One region of the Streptomyces sp. NPDC046939 genome, then DNA from elsewhere that is predicted to be linked to it. Evidence: riboswitches for the same ligand, from Rfam matches in the RefSeq annotation. Region 1 holds a riboswitch; the other holds the start of a gene.

The links. Region 1 has a riboswitch for thiamine pyrophosphate ahead of thiO (glycine oxidase ThiO). Riboswitches for the same ligand answer to the same signal wherever they lie in the genome.
Region 2: linked by a shared signal. The riboswitch ahead of thiC (phosphomethylpyrimidine synthase ThiC) and the one ahead of thiO (glycine oxidase ThiO) in region 1 are both predicted to bind thiamine pyrophosphate.

The regions. Positions count from the first base shown of each region.
Region 1 covers NZ_JBEYWV010000056.1:18,941-25,938, reverse strand. Annotated here, with positions in the region: gene ABZ877_RS38575 (FAD-dependent oxidoreductase) at 1-1,016, opposite strand, end outside; TPP riboswitch at 1,246-1,359, shown strand; gene thiO (glycine oxidase ThiO) at 1,357-2,538, shown strand; gene thiS (sulfur carrier protein ThiS) at 2,535-2,735, shown strand; gene ABZ877_RS38560 (thiazole synthase) at 2,737-3,531, shown strand; gene pknB (Stk1 family PASTA domain-containing Ser/Thr kinase) at 3,613-5,508, shown strand; gene ABZ877_RS38550 (deoxyribonuclease IV) at 5,909-6,793, shown strand; gene ABZ877_RS38545 (sulfite oxidase-like oxidoreductase) at 6,819-6,998, opposite strand, start outside.
Region 2 covers NZ_JBEYWV010000023.1:69,040-76,037, reverse strand. Annotated here, with positions in the region: gene ABZ877_RS24655 (metallophosphoesterase) at 68-1,147, shown strand; gene ABZ877_RS24650 (hypothetical protein) at 1,325-2,200, shown strand; gene thiC (phosphomethylpyrimidine synthase ThiC) at 2,267-4,045, opposite strand; TPP riboswitch at 4,038-4,202, opposite strand; gene ABZ877_RS24640 (YibE/F family protein) at 4,274-5,638, shown strand; gene ABZ877_RS24635 (SsgA family sporulation/cell division regulator) at 5,702-6,169, opposite strand; gene ABZ877_RS24630 (helix-turn-helix domain-containing protein) at 6,270-6,998, opposite strand, start outside.

The DNA of each region.
Region 1 (6,998 bases):
CAGCACACCGACCAGGCCGCGCCTGCCGGGTCCCCGCGCCACACGGTCGTGTCGGCGGCGCGGTGGTGGCCCGCGTACTGCACGAACCGCCCGAACTGCTCCGACCAGAAGTAGGGCACCGGGTCGTACACGGCCGGTGTCTCACCGATGATGTTCGCGGCGACGGTCCGGGGCCCTTGCAGGGCGTTGTCCCAGTGGTGGACGAGCAGCCGCTCGCCGTAGCGCGCCGAGGGGAAGGACGAGCAGTCCCCGACGGCGTAGACATCGGCCACGGAGGTGCGCAGCCCGGCATCGGCGACGACCTCGCGGTGCTCGCCCAGCTCGATGCCGGACCCGGCGAGCCACCCGGTGGCGGGCCGGGCGCCGATGCCGACGACGACGGCCCCGGCGGGCAGCCGCGTCCCGTCGTCCAGGGCCACGAACCCGGGCTCGACGTGCTCCACGCGCGCGTGGGTGCGCAACTGGGCCCCCGCGTCCGCGTACCAGGCCGCCATGGGCGCGGCGATCTCGGCGGGCAGCGCCCCGGCCAGCGGTCGCTCGGCGGCCTCCACGACGGTGACCCGGCAGCCGGCCTCGCGGGCGGCGGTGGCGAACTCGGCGCCGATCCACCCGGCGCCCACGACCACCACGTCACGCTGCTCGGCGAGGACGGGCCGCAGCCTCTCGGCGTCGTCGAGGGTGCGCAGCAGGTGGACGCCGGGAACGCCGTCCGCACCGGGCAGCCGCACGGGTTCGGCACCGGTGGCAAGGACGAGGACGTCGTAGGACACGGCCCCGTCGGCGGTGTCGAGTTCATGGTCACCGGGTCGCACACCGGTGACCTCGCGCCCCAGCTCCAGGGTGACGCCGAGGGCGGCGAAGTCCACGTCGAAGGCGGACCCCTCGGCCTTTCCGAGCAGGACGGCCTTGGAGAGCGGCGGCCGGTCGTAGGGCGGATGGGGCTCGGCGCCGATCAGCGTGACGGTGCCCGCGAAGCCCTGTTCGCGCAGGGCCACGGCGGTCTGCACACCGGCCATCCCCGCGCCGACGATGACGACGTGCCGCTGCCCCTGAGGTGTTCCGTTGCCGCTCGGTTGCTCGCTCACCGGATCACCTTAGGCGTCCGATCTTGCGTCGGTCAGCGGCACGGGCCACTCCCGCGCCGTGACGTCCTGCACACGTGTCACTGGTTTAGCGATCAAGCCGCCGTCCGCACCGACGACCGTACTTACTGAGGAGCGCGCCGGGCGGTTAGGGTGGCCGACGTAAAGCACTCGCGGGAGCCCGTACGCAGCGGGCTGAGAGGGAGGCTGGAGCGGCCTCCGACCGTACGAACCTGATCCGGGTCATGCCGGCGAAGGGAGGGGCTGGACGCCCATGTCGCGTATCCCCCAGTCAACCGACGTCCTGGTCGTCGGGGGCGGCATCATCGGTCTCGTCACGGCGTGGCGGACCGCGCAGCGCGGCCTCACGGTCGCGGTCGTGGACCCCGCGCCGGGCGGCGGGGCCGCCCAGGTGGCGGCCGGGATGCTGGCCGCGGTCACCGAACTGCACTACGGCGAGCAGACGCTGCTCGCCCTGAACGTCGAGTCGGCGCGCCGCTATCCGCGGTTCGTGGCGGAGCTGTCCGAGGCCACCGGCCAGGACCTCGGCCACCGCGCGTGCGGCACCCTCGCGGTCGCCCTGGACGCGGACGACCGGGCGCACCTGCGCGAACTGCACGCCTTCCAGCGGAAGTCGGGCCTGGAGTCCGAGTGGCTGTCGGGCCGCGAGTGCCGCCGCCTGGAGCCGATGCTCGCGCCGGGCGTGCGCGGCGGCCTGCGGGTCGACGGGGACCACCAGATCGACCCGAGAAAGCTCGCGAGCGCCCTCGTGACGGCCTGTGAGCGGGCGGGGGTGACCTTCCACCGCCAGAAGGCCGAACGCCTCTCAGTGATCCACGACAAGGCGCGTGGCGTGACCCTGGCGGACGGCACGGTGCTGGAGGCCGGCCAGACGGTCCTGGCGGCGGGCAGCCACAGCGCCTCGCTGCCCGGCGTCCCGGACGAGGTCCGGCCACCGGTCCGCCCGGTCAAGGGCCAGGTCCTCCGTCTGACGGTGCCGCCCCGGTACGCGCCGTTCCTCAGCCGCACCATCCGCGCCGTGGTCCGTGGCAACCACCTGTACCTGGTGCCGAGGGTCGACGGCGAACTGGTCGTCGGCGCCACGAGCGAGGAACTCGGCTGGGACACCACGGTCACCGCGGGCGGCGTCTACGAACTCCTGCGCGACGCCCACGAACTGGTCCCCGGCATCACGGAACTCCCCCTGACGGAGACCTGCGCGGGCCTGCGCCCCGGCTCCCCGGACAACGCCCCGCTCCTCGGCCCCACCGCCCTGCCCGGCCTGCTCCTGGCCACGGGTCACTACCGCAACGGCGTACTGCTCACCCCGGTCACGGGCGACGCGATGGCCCACGCCCTGACGACGGGCGAACTGCCGGAGGAGGCCCGCCCCTTCACCCCGGACCGCTTCCCCGCCCCCACCCGCACCCCGGCCACCTCGGAGCAGCCCGCATGAACGTGTCCCTGAACGGCGAACCGCGCGCGGTGGCCACCGGAACCACCCTGGAGGCGCTCGTGGCGACGCTCACCACCGCGCACTCCGGCGTGGCCGCGGCCCTGAACGAGACGGTCGTACCCCGCACCCAGTGGCGGGCGACAGAACTGACCGAAGGCGACCGCGTAGAGGTCCTCACCGCAGTACAAGGAGGCTGACATGGCGGACGACGCCTTCGTCCTCGGAGACACCACCTACTCCTCCCGCCTGATCATGGGCACGGGAGGCGCCCCCAGCCTGGAGATCCTGGAGCGCGCGCTGACCGCGTCCGGCACCGAACTCACCACCGTGGCAATGCGCCGCGTGGACGCGACCGTGCACGGCTCCGTCCTCTCCGTCCTGAAGAAGCTGAACATCCAGGCGCTGCCGAACACGGCGGGCTGCTACACGGCGGGCGAAGCGGTCCTCACCGCCCGACTGGCCCGCGAAGCGCTGGGCACCAGCCTGATCAAACTGGAGGTCATCGCGGACGAGAGGACCCTCCTCCCCGACCCGATCGAGACGCTGGAAGCCGCGGAGACCCTGGTGGACGACGGCTTCACCGTCCTGCCGTACACGAACGACGACCCGGTCCTGGCCCGCAAGCTGGAGGACGCCGGCTGCGCGGCGATCATGCCGCTCGGCTCCCCCATCGGCTCGGGCCTCGGCATCCGCAACCCGCACAACTTCGAGCTGATCGTGGAGCACGCGCGCGTGCCGGTGATCCTGGACGCGGGCGCGGGCACCGCCTCCGACGTGGCGCTGGCGATGGAACTGGGCTGCGCGGGCGTGATGCTCGCCTCGGCGGTGACCCGGGCGCAGAAACCCGTGCTGATGGCCGAGGGCATGCGGCACGCGGTGGAGGCGGGCCGCCTCGCGTACCGTGCGGGCCGCATCCCCAGGCGCCACTTCGCCGAGGCGTCGTCCCCCACGGAGGGCCGCGCACGCCTCGATCCGGAGCGTCCCGCCTTCTGACGGTCACAGCTCTGCTGCAGTCCGGGCCCGGTCCCGCAGCGGGAAGCGGCCCTGTCAGCCACCCCTCGTACACTCGCCTGCGTGGACACGACCCTTCAGGACCCGTTGCTCGGGCATGTGCTCGACGGCCGGTACCGCATCGACGCACGGATCGCGGTCGGCGGGATGGCCACGGTCTACCGGGCCGTGGACACCCGCCTGGACCGCGTGCTCGCGCTCAAGGTGATGCACCCCTCCCTCGCCACGGACGCGACGTTCGTGGAGCGCTTCATCCGCGAGGCGAAGTCCGTGGCCCGCCTGGCGCACCCGAACGTCGTGGGCGTCTTCGACCAGGGCGCCGAGGGCGCGTACGTCTACCTGGCGATGGAGTACATCGCGGGCTGCACGCTCCGCGACGTCCTGCGCGACCGCGGCGCCCTGCGCCCCCGCGCGGCGCTCGACATCCTGGAGCCGGTCCTCGCCGCGCTCGGGGCGGCGCACCGCGCGGGCTTCGTGCACCGGGACATGAAGCCGGAGAACATCCTCATAGGGGACGACGGCCGGGTGAAGGTGGCGGACTTCGGCCTCGTCCGCGCGGTGGACACGGTCACGAACACCACCGGCACCCTCCTCGGCACGGTCTCGTACCTGGCCCCGGAGCAGATAGAGGACGGCACGGCGACCCCCGGTGTGGACGTCTACGCGTCCGGCGTGGTCCTGTACGAGATGCTGACGGGCAGCAAGCCGCACACCGGCGACACCCCGGCCCAGGTCCTCTACAAGCACCTGCACGAGGACGTGCCGCCCCCTTCCGCAGCCGTGCCCGGCCTGCCGGCGGCGCTGGACGCCTTGGTGGCGACGGCCACCGCGCACAGCCCGCAGGCCCGCCCGCACGACGCCGTGGAACTCCTGGCCCACGCGCGCGAAGCGCGGGCAGCGCTGACGGAACCGGAACTGGACACCGCGCCCCCGCAAGCCATCGAGACGCCGCACGCGGGAGCGGAGGACCGCACAAGCGTCCTCCCCCGAGCGGTAGAGCCACCCCCGGAAACCCGAACCAGCCGCCTGCAATCCCCACCCCCACTGCCACCCCACTCCTCCAGCACAACCAAACCCCGGCGCGCCAGGTTCGCGATCATCGCCGCGCTGCTCCTGATCCTCGGCATCGGCTCGGGCGTCTGGTACATCAACTCGGGCCAGTTCACGAAGGTCCCCCCGCTGCTGGCCAAAACAGAGGCAGAAGCGAAGAAGCGGCTGACGGACGCGGGCCTGCACCCCGCCGGCAAAACCACCTACGCGTACAGCGACACCTACAAGCGCGGCACGGTCATGAGTACGGACCCGGAGGCGAACGCCCGCATCCGCGACGACGGCACGGTGAAGCTGACCGTGTCCAAGGGCCCCAAGACGGTGAAGATCCCCGACCTGGAGGGCACCCGCCTCGCCACGGCCAGAAGCGACCTCGAAAAGCGCGGCCTGAAGCCGGGCATGGTCACCAAGGAGTTCAGCGAGGACATCGCCAAGGGCTCCGTGATCAGGACGGACCCCAAGGCCGACTCGACCCGCACCTCGGGTTCCGCGGTGGCCCTGGTCGTCTCCAAGGGCGCCCCCGTGGACGTCCCCGACGTCACGGGCGAGTCCGAGGACGACGCGGTCGCCGACCTCGAGGACGCGGGCCTCAAGGCGGAGATCGCCCCCACCCGCGTCACATCCGACGAGGACAAGGGCGACGTGGCCCGCCAGTCCCCGAGCGACGGCCAACTCTCCGAGGGCGACACGGTCACCCTGACGATCTCGAAGGGCCCCCCGCTGATCGAGGTCCCGGACGTAGAGGGCATGAACGTCGACGAGGCCCACGACACACTCGAGTCCGCCGGCTTCAAGGTCGACGAGGACCGCGGCCTCCTGGGCCTCTTCGGCGACACGGTGAAAAAGCAGTCGGTAAACCCGGGCGACAAGGCCCCAAAGGGCTCAACAATCAAGATCACGATCCGCTAGCCCCATCGGCGATCACCCGCGTACAGGACGAAAGGGGCTGGCGACTGGCCCCTCTCGTCTCGTGCACGTCTGACCCCCGCCGTCACGGCCACCGGCGGTCAGGCGCGTACTAGACGAGGGGGACGGGCCGCCGACCGTCACGACCGCCAACGGTCAGGCGCGTACGAGACGGGAGGGGGCGGTCGGGGTATGTGCGCGCGCAGCACTCGCGCGCGCGGTGAGGGCGGCCAACGCAAGCGGCGATGCCGGCAAGATGGCGAGCACGGACATGCCCCGGGCGGCCCCGGACCCACCCCCGCACCTGTCGGAGCGAGACGGATGGCCGCCAAGGAGGGCCCAGACGGCCACCCTCCCTTCGTCGCGTGACCGGCAGGCCCGAACCCATGACACCCTGGACAGGGTGAACACCCGCAGACCCCGCAATCCCGTCGGCGGCCACGTCCCGGTCGCCGGCGGCCTGGCCACCGTAGGCCTCCAGTACGCCCAGGACGTCAAGGCCGAGACCGTCCAGGTCTTCGTCGCCAACCCGCGCGGCTGGGCCACACCCCCCGGCAACCCGAAGCAGGACGACGCCTTCCGCGCCCGCTGCGCCGCCGAGGACATCCCGGCCTACGTCCACGCCCCGTACCTGATCAACTTCGGCTCCCACACCGAAGCCACCGTGGAGAACAGCGTCGCCTCGATGCGCCACTCCCTGCGCCGCGCCCGAGCGATCGGCGCCCTGGGCGTGGTCGTCCACACGGGTTCGGCGACGGGCGGCCGCGACCGTTCGGTGGCGCTGGCCCAGGTCCGCGCCCACCTGCTCCCGCTCCTGGACGAGCTGGACCACGAAGACGACCCGTTCCTCCTCCTGGAGTCGACCGCGGGCCAGGGCGCGTCCCTGTGCGCCCGCACCTGGGACTTCGGCCCGTACTTCGACGCCCTGGACCACCACCCGAAACTGGGCGTCTGCCTGGACACGTGCCACATCTACGCGGCGGGCCACGACCTCGCGGGCCCGGGCGGCATGAAGCAGACCCTGGACCTGCTCGTGGACACGATCGGCGAGGGCCGCCTGAAGCTCATCCACGCCAACGACTCCAAGGACGTCGTGGGCGCGCACAAGGACCGCCACGAGAACATCGGCGCGGGCCACATCGGCGCGGAACCGTTCCGGGAGCTGATGACACACCCCGCGACGGAGAACGTCCCGCTGATCGTGGAGACCCCGGGCGGCAAGGAGACGAACGCGACGGACATAGCGCGCCTGAAATCACTCCGGGGCGAACAGGCCCCGAACCAGTAGGCCCCGAACCGAAACGCCCCGAACCCTAGAGCTCAGGCCCCTCCCCGGGAACCTCCTGATAGGAGTACCGCTGCTCCCGCCACGGATCCCCCACGTTGTGGTACCCGCGCTCCTCCCAGAACCCCCGCCGATCCGCGGTCATGTACTCCACACCCCGCACCCACTTCGGCCCCTTCCAGGCATACAGATGGGGCACGACGAGCCG
Region 2 (6,998 bases), on a different contig from region 1:
ACACCGCGGGCCGCTGCGACCAGGCAGTCCGATCCGGTGCACAGGCGGCGCAATGGTGGAGGGGTCGATGACTCAGGGGGCCGGTCAGGGACCCGCAGCGCGCACGGAGACGCTGCGTGACTTCCGCGTGCCCGCGTACGTCCATGACGTACCGGCGAACGTGCAGCCGACCACCCCCGTCCCCGACTCCCCCGAGCCGGCGCAGTACCCCGACGGTTACACGCCGACCGAGCGCGACCTGCCCGTCATCAACCGGGGAGACACCGTGCAGATGGACACCGCCGCGACCGCCGCACCGGCGCCCAGGGCCGGTGACGAGAAGGGGCCGCTGTACGTCGTCGGTGACGTGCACGGCTACCTCGACGAGCTGCTCGCGGCGCTCCGCGAGAAGGGCCTGGTCGACGCGGACGGCGCCTGGATCGCGGGCAACGCGCGCCTGTGGTTCCTCGGCGACTTCACCGACCGGGGACCCGACGGCATCGGCGTCATCGACCTCGTGATGCGGCTCAGCGCCGAGGCGGCCGCCGCGGGCGGCTACTGCAAGGCGCTGATGGGCAACCACGAGCTCCTGCTCCTCGGCGCGAAGCGGTTCGGCGACACGCCGGTCAACTCCGGCGCGGGCACCGCCACCTTCCAGGCGGCCTGGCTGCTCAACGGCGGGCAGAAGTCGGACATGGACCGCCTCCAGGACGTGCATCTGCAGTGGATGTCCCGGCTCGACGCGATCGAGATCGAGGACGACCACCTGCTCATGCACTCGGACACCACCGCGTACCTGGACTACGGCGACTCCATCGAGGCGGTCAACGACACGGTCCGCGAGACCCTCACGCGCAATGACGCGGACGAGTGCTGGGACGTGTTCCGCAAGCTGACCAAGCGCTTCGCGTTCCGCGACGAGGAGTCGGGCCCCGGTGCCGTACGCGAACTCCTCGGCACCTACGGCGGCTCGCGCGTCGTGCACGGCCACAGCCCCATCCCGTACCTCCTCGGCGAGGTCGGCACCGAGGACGCCGACGGCGAGGAGAGCGGTCCCGTGGTCGAAGGGCCTCATGTCTACGCGGGTGGGCTCGCCATCGCCATGGACGGTGGCGTCACCATGGCCGGAAAGCTGCTGGTCCAGCAACTCCCCATGCTTGACCGCTAGTTCTCTGGGCAGGCGCCGTGGACGGAGCGTCGCGCGCGCGGGGGCGAATTTCGAAAACTCCCTGTCACGGCGTGCTGTGACCGCTCTACCATCGGCGTATCCGTAGCAGGCTCCCCTCCGTTTCTGCCCGACGGCTCGTAACCATGCGGGCCACCAAGCCCTACGGAGCATCGGGGGATGCACATGAACAGCGCTCCGCATTTGCTGAACGAGGACCGCCCCGAGTTCGAGCGGATCCTCGATGAGGCGCTGCGTACCGCACCCAACCGGCCTGAACTCGCCGCCGTGGGCCAGCGGCTCAACCCCGAACAACTGCGCACCATGGCGTTGAACGCCGCCGCACTGATCAGCACGGCGGCGGCCACCGAGTACGAGCACTACACCAAGGTCCGTGACGAGCTGCGCTCCGCTCCGCAGCCCGTCCGTCCGCTACGTGAAGGAGGCACCTCCAGCTCGTCCGAGTCCGGCGGCAGCTCCCTCGGCTTCGCCGCCACGGTGGGTGAGGTCGCGGAGACCACGGGGCCCGGTGTCGCCGCGGTCGCCGTCGTGCTCGCCCCGGTCCTCGCCGGGACGGCGGCCGCCATCTTCCTGCTGGTCGGCTACATCCTGAAGATGCTCAACCCGCCACCGGACTTCGCCGACACCCTGCTGTCCGTCGGCTGGGTCTTCGGCGCGCTCACCGCGGCGGGCATCCTCGTCGCCGCGGTCTGCCTGCTCCTGACGGCCCTGCGCAACGGATCGACGTCGCTCCACGCAGGCGCGTACGGCGAGGCCAGCGAAGAGGTGAGGCGCGCCAGGGAAGCCTGGGGCGAGGCGCTCCTCGAGCGGGGCATCCTGCCGTTCCTGCGGGACGCGCAGGAACGGACCGCCCTCGGCGGCGGTTCGCTGAGCGGTGGCGGCGGCTCCACCGGCCGCATGCCGCAGCTCGGCTACAACAGGCCCGGGTTCAGCAGCCCCGACGGCGGCGGCACCGCCACGGGGCAGCGTGCCGGGTTCTCCAGCCCGGATTTCTCGAGCCCGGACTTCGGGGGCCCCGAGCACCAGCCGGACTGAGACCGGGGTACAGGGCTCGGGGCGCACGGTGGCGGCCCCGAGCCCGTCGTCATGCGCGGACGCCGGTCAGTCGGCGAGCGGCAGATAGACGCGGTTGCCCGCCTCGGCGAACTCCTTCGACTTCTGTTCCATGCCGGCCTCGACCTCGGCCCGCGTGGTGCCGTGCTCGCGGCGGATGTCCTGCGAGATCTTCATCGAGCAGAACTTCGGGCCGCACATGGAGCAGAAGTGCGCCGTCTTCGCCGGTTCGGCGGGGAGTGTCTCGTCGTGGAACTCCCGTGCCGTGTCCGGGTCGAGCGCCAGGTTGAACTGGTCCTCCCAGCGGAACTCGAAGCGGGCGTCCGAGAGCGCGTCGTCCCAGTCCTGCGCGCCCGGGTGCCCCTTGGCGAGGTCCGCCGCGTGCGCCGCGATCTTGTACGTGATGACGCCGGTCTTCACGTCGTCGCGGTTGGGCAGGCCGAGGTGCTCCTTGGGCGTGACGTAGCAGAGCATCGCCGTGCCCCACCAGGCGATCATCGCGGCCCCGATCCCGGACGTGATGTGGTCGTACGCGGGCGCCACGTCCGTGGTCAGCGGACCGAGCGTGTAGAACGGGGCCTCCTCGCAGATCTCCTGCTGGAGGTCGATGTTCTCCTTGATCTTGTGCATCGGGACATGGCCCGGGCCTTCGATCATGGTCTGGACGCCGTGCCGCTTGGCGATCGAGTTGAGCTCCCCGAGCGTCCTGAGCTCCGCGAACTGGGCCTCGTCGTTGGCGTCCGCGATGGAGCCGGGGCGCAGCCCGTCGCCGAGCGAGTACGTGACGTCGTACGCCGCGAGGATCTCGCAGAGCTCCTCGAAGTGCTCGTAGAGGAAGCTCTCCTTGTGGTGGGCGAGGCACCAGGCCGCCATGATCGAACCGCCGCGCGAGACGATGCCGGTCTTGCGGTTGGCGGTCAGCGGGACGTACGGGAGCCGGACGCCGGCGTGCACCGTCATGTAGTCCACGCCCTGCTCGGCCTGCTCGATGACGGTGTCCTTGTAGATCTCCCAGGTCAGCTCCTCGGCCTTGCCGTCGACCTTTTCGAGGGCCTGGTAGAGCGGCACCGTGCCGATGGGGACGGGGGAGTTGCGCAGGACCCATTCGCGGGTGGTGTGGATGTTGCGGCCGGTGGAGAGGTCCATGACGGTGTCGGCGCCCCAGCGGGTCGCCCACGTCATCTTCTCCACCTCCTCCTCGATGGACGAGGTGACGGCGGAGTTGCCGATGTTGGCGTTGACCTTCACCAGGAACCGCTTGCCGATGATCATCGGCTCGATCTCCGGGTGGTTCACGTTGGCGGGCAGCACCGCGCGGCCCGCCGCGATCTCCTCGCGGACGGTCTCGGGTGCGACGTTCTCCCGGATGGCCACGTACTCCATCTCCGGGGTGATCTCGCCCCGCCTGGCGTACGCGAGCTGGGTCACGGGCTCGCCGGTCCTGCTGCGGCGCGGCTGGCGGGGGCGGCCGGGGAAGACCGCGTCGAGGTTGCGCAGACCGCCGCGTGGCGAGGTGTGCTTGATGCCGTCGTCCTCGGGGCGGGCGGGGCGGCCCGCGTACTCCTCGGTGTCGCCGCGGGCGATGATCCAGTTCTCCCGGAGCGGTGCGAGCCCCCTGCGCACATCGGTGTCGACGGTCGGATCGGTGTACGGGCCGGAGGTGTCGTACAGCGTGACGGCCTGGCCGTTGGTGAGATGCACCTGTCGGACCGGCACCTTGAGGTCCGGGCGTGAGCCCTGGATGTACCCCTTGTGCCAGCCGATGGACTTCCCGGCCTCCGGCTCAGAGCCGTTGGAGGCAGGCGTGCGTGTGTCCGTTGTGGTCATGAGACCTACTCCCTACGCCGGCATTACCCGGTAACAGGTTCGGCGGTCGACGCAGCGGTGTTCGTCGGCGGTGTTTCACGCTGTTTCACGTGAAACACGCATGGACGAAGGTCAGCGCCCTCTCAGCCCGGTGCTCCGAGCTCCCGCGTGTGCAAAGGTGCCTCCACGCTAGCGGCAGTTCGGACGCGTTGAACAGAGGGCCCCTGTCGCTCTTGCGATGATCGGGCGGTGACCACGACGCAGCAGCCCCCGCCTCCGCCGCCCCAACCGCCGCATGGGCCCGGCCCCTCAGGGTCAGGGCACGGCCCGGGCGGACACGGCCACTCGCACAGTCATGGGCCCGCCACGCCCGTCTCACAGCACCTGCGCAAGGTCATCGCGGCGATCCTGGTGCCGTTCTCCGTCGCCGTCGTCGTCGGCCTCGTGGTGCTGTGGCCGGGCGGGGCCCCCGACCACGAGCGCACCGGTGTCGGCTTCGACCGCCAGACGCAGCAGGCCACCGTCGCCCGGGTCGAGAAGGTGGACTGCAAGTCCGTGAACGCGGCGGGCTCCGCCACCCAGGACCCGTCGGGTGCGCCGACGCAGGGCCGGGCCTCCGGTACCTGCGAGAAGGCGACGATCCGGGTCGCCACCGGCAAGGACACGGGTCGTACGTTCACGGAGATCATCCAGCCGGACTCGCCACGGCAACTGCGCGAGGGCCAGAAGGTGATCGTCGCCTACGCGCCGGACGCGCCCAGGGAGTTGCAGTACTCGGTCACCGATGTGGACCGCAAGATCCCCATGGCGCTGCTCGCCGGGATCTTCGCCCTGGTGGTCGTCGTGGTGGGCCGCATGCGCGGCGTCATGGCGCTGGTCGCGCTCGCGGTCAGCTTCCTGGTGCTGACGCTGTTCATCCTCCCGGCGATCCTCCAGGGCTCGAACCCGCTGGTCGTGGCCGTCGTCGGGGCGAGCGCCATCATGCTGATCGCGCTCTACATGTGCCACGGGCTGACGGCCCGTACATCGGTCGCCGTCCTCGGCACCCTCGTGTCACTGCTGCTCATCGGCGTGCTGGGATCGCTCTTCATCGGCTGGGCCGCCCTGACGGGCAACACGGACGACAACACCGGCCTGATCCACGGCCTGTACCCGGACATCGACATGAGCGGCCTGCTGCTCGCCGGCGTCATCATCGGGTCGCTGGGCGTGCTGGACGACGTGACGGTCACGCAGACGTCGGCGGTGTGGGAGCTGCACGAGGCCAACCCGACGATGGGCTGGCGCGGCCTGTACCGGGCGGGCATCAGGATCGGCCGCGACCACATCGCGTCCGTCGTCAACACCCTGGTCCTCGCGTACGCGGGCGCGGCGCTGCCGCTGCTCCTGCTCTTCTCGATCGCGCAGAGCAGCGTCGTCGACGTGGCCACCAGTGAGCTGGTGGCCGAGGAGATCGTGCGCACGCTGGTCGGTTCGATCGGCTTGGTGGCGGCGGTGCCGGTGACGACCGCGCTGGCCGCACTGGTGGTCTCCGCCGACCGTCCGACGTCCGGCGGGCGGCCCGCGCGGACCGCTCCTGGACGTGGTGGCGGCGGTCGACGACGCAAGCGCTGAGCGGCGCGGAACGGCTCGGGTGCACCGCGCCGCACAAACGTCACATCGTCAACTGCTGGTTGATCAACCCGCGTTCTGCTCCTCGGCGAGGATCCGGTCGAGCGCCTCGTCGAGTTCGGCCTCGTAGTCGGCCAGGGACTGCTCCTGACCGAGGGGGACGAGCTTGTCCGTACGGTCGAGGAACGCCACCAGCGGGGCGACCCCGGCCCGGAACAGGGCGTGGTCACCGCCCACTTGCAGCCGGATGTGCACCTCCGTCGGCAGCTCGTCGGCGCCGCCGCCTCCCGCGCTCTCCACGGGCAGGATCCGCACATCACCGTCGCCCGTGGCCCCGTTGACCCCGTCGACCAGGAGTTCACGGCCGAACGCCCAGGTCACAGGCGCGTCGCCGGGGAGATGGAAGGTGAGGCGCACGGCGTACGGATCAGCCGACTCGTACCGCAGCTCCACCGGGATGCGGAACGAGAGCTCCTCGGAGACGAGGAAGCTCATCATGACCTCTGCTTGCACTGCTTCTACCGACTCGCGCATCGCCTACCCCGTCAATGTGACGTCGATTGGCCAGGAATGACCATCCTGACGCTGCTGGCATCTTGCTCAACGTACACGGGGGATTACAAGGAGTGAGTTTTCACATGCTGATAGAGAAGGCGAGTGTCCCTACGAGACGGCCGATCTCGTCCTGCAAACGATGTGCGAGGGGCAGCAGTCTGTCCGCCTGATGGGCGGGGAGGGAGACGGCCACCGCCGCTGCGGTCGAGCCGATGGTGACGGGGAACGCGGCGCAGGCCGTGCCCAGCGCGTACTCCTGGCGTTCGATGAGCGGTTCCATGCGTCCCACCGTCCGCAGCTTGCGCAGCAGGGTCTCGTTGTCCGGAACCGAGTACGGGGTGAGGGCATGGGCCGGGTAGCGGTCGAGGTGGTCGCGGCGGGCCTCCTCGCTGAGCTGGGAGAGCAGGCACTGGCCGATCGCGTGCGCGTGGCCGGTCGCGGCGAAGTCGGCCCACTCGGCGACGGCGGGGCTGGCCGGGGTGTCGGCGACGGAGACGATCTCGATCTCGCCGTCGCGGTAGATCGCGAAGTAGACGGGCACGCCGAGCGTGTCCCGCCAGTGGCGCAGCGCGTCAGTGATCATGCCGCGACGATTCTGCTGAGCTGCGCCGCTGCTCAGCCGCTCGATCGCGTCCCCGAACAGGAAGACACCCCTGTCCTTGCGGAGGTAGCCCTCGTGGGCCAGCGTGCGCAACAGGTGGTAGGCCGTGGGGAGGGCGACCCCGGCCTCTCGGGCGAGCTGCTTGGCGGGAGCCCCCTCGCCGTGGGAGGCGACCGCCTCGAGCAGCCGCATGGCGCGCTGGACGGA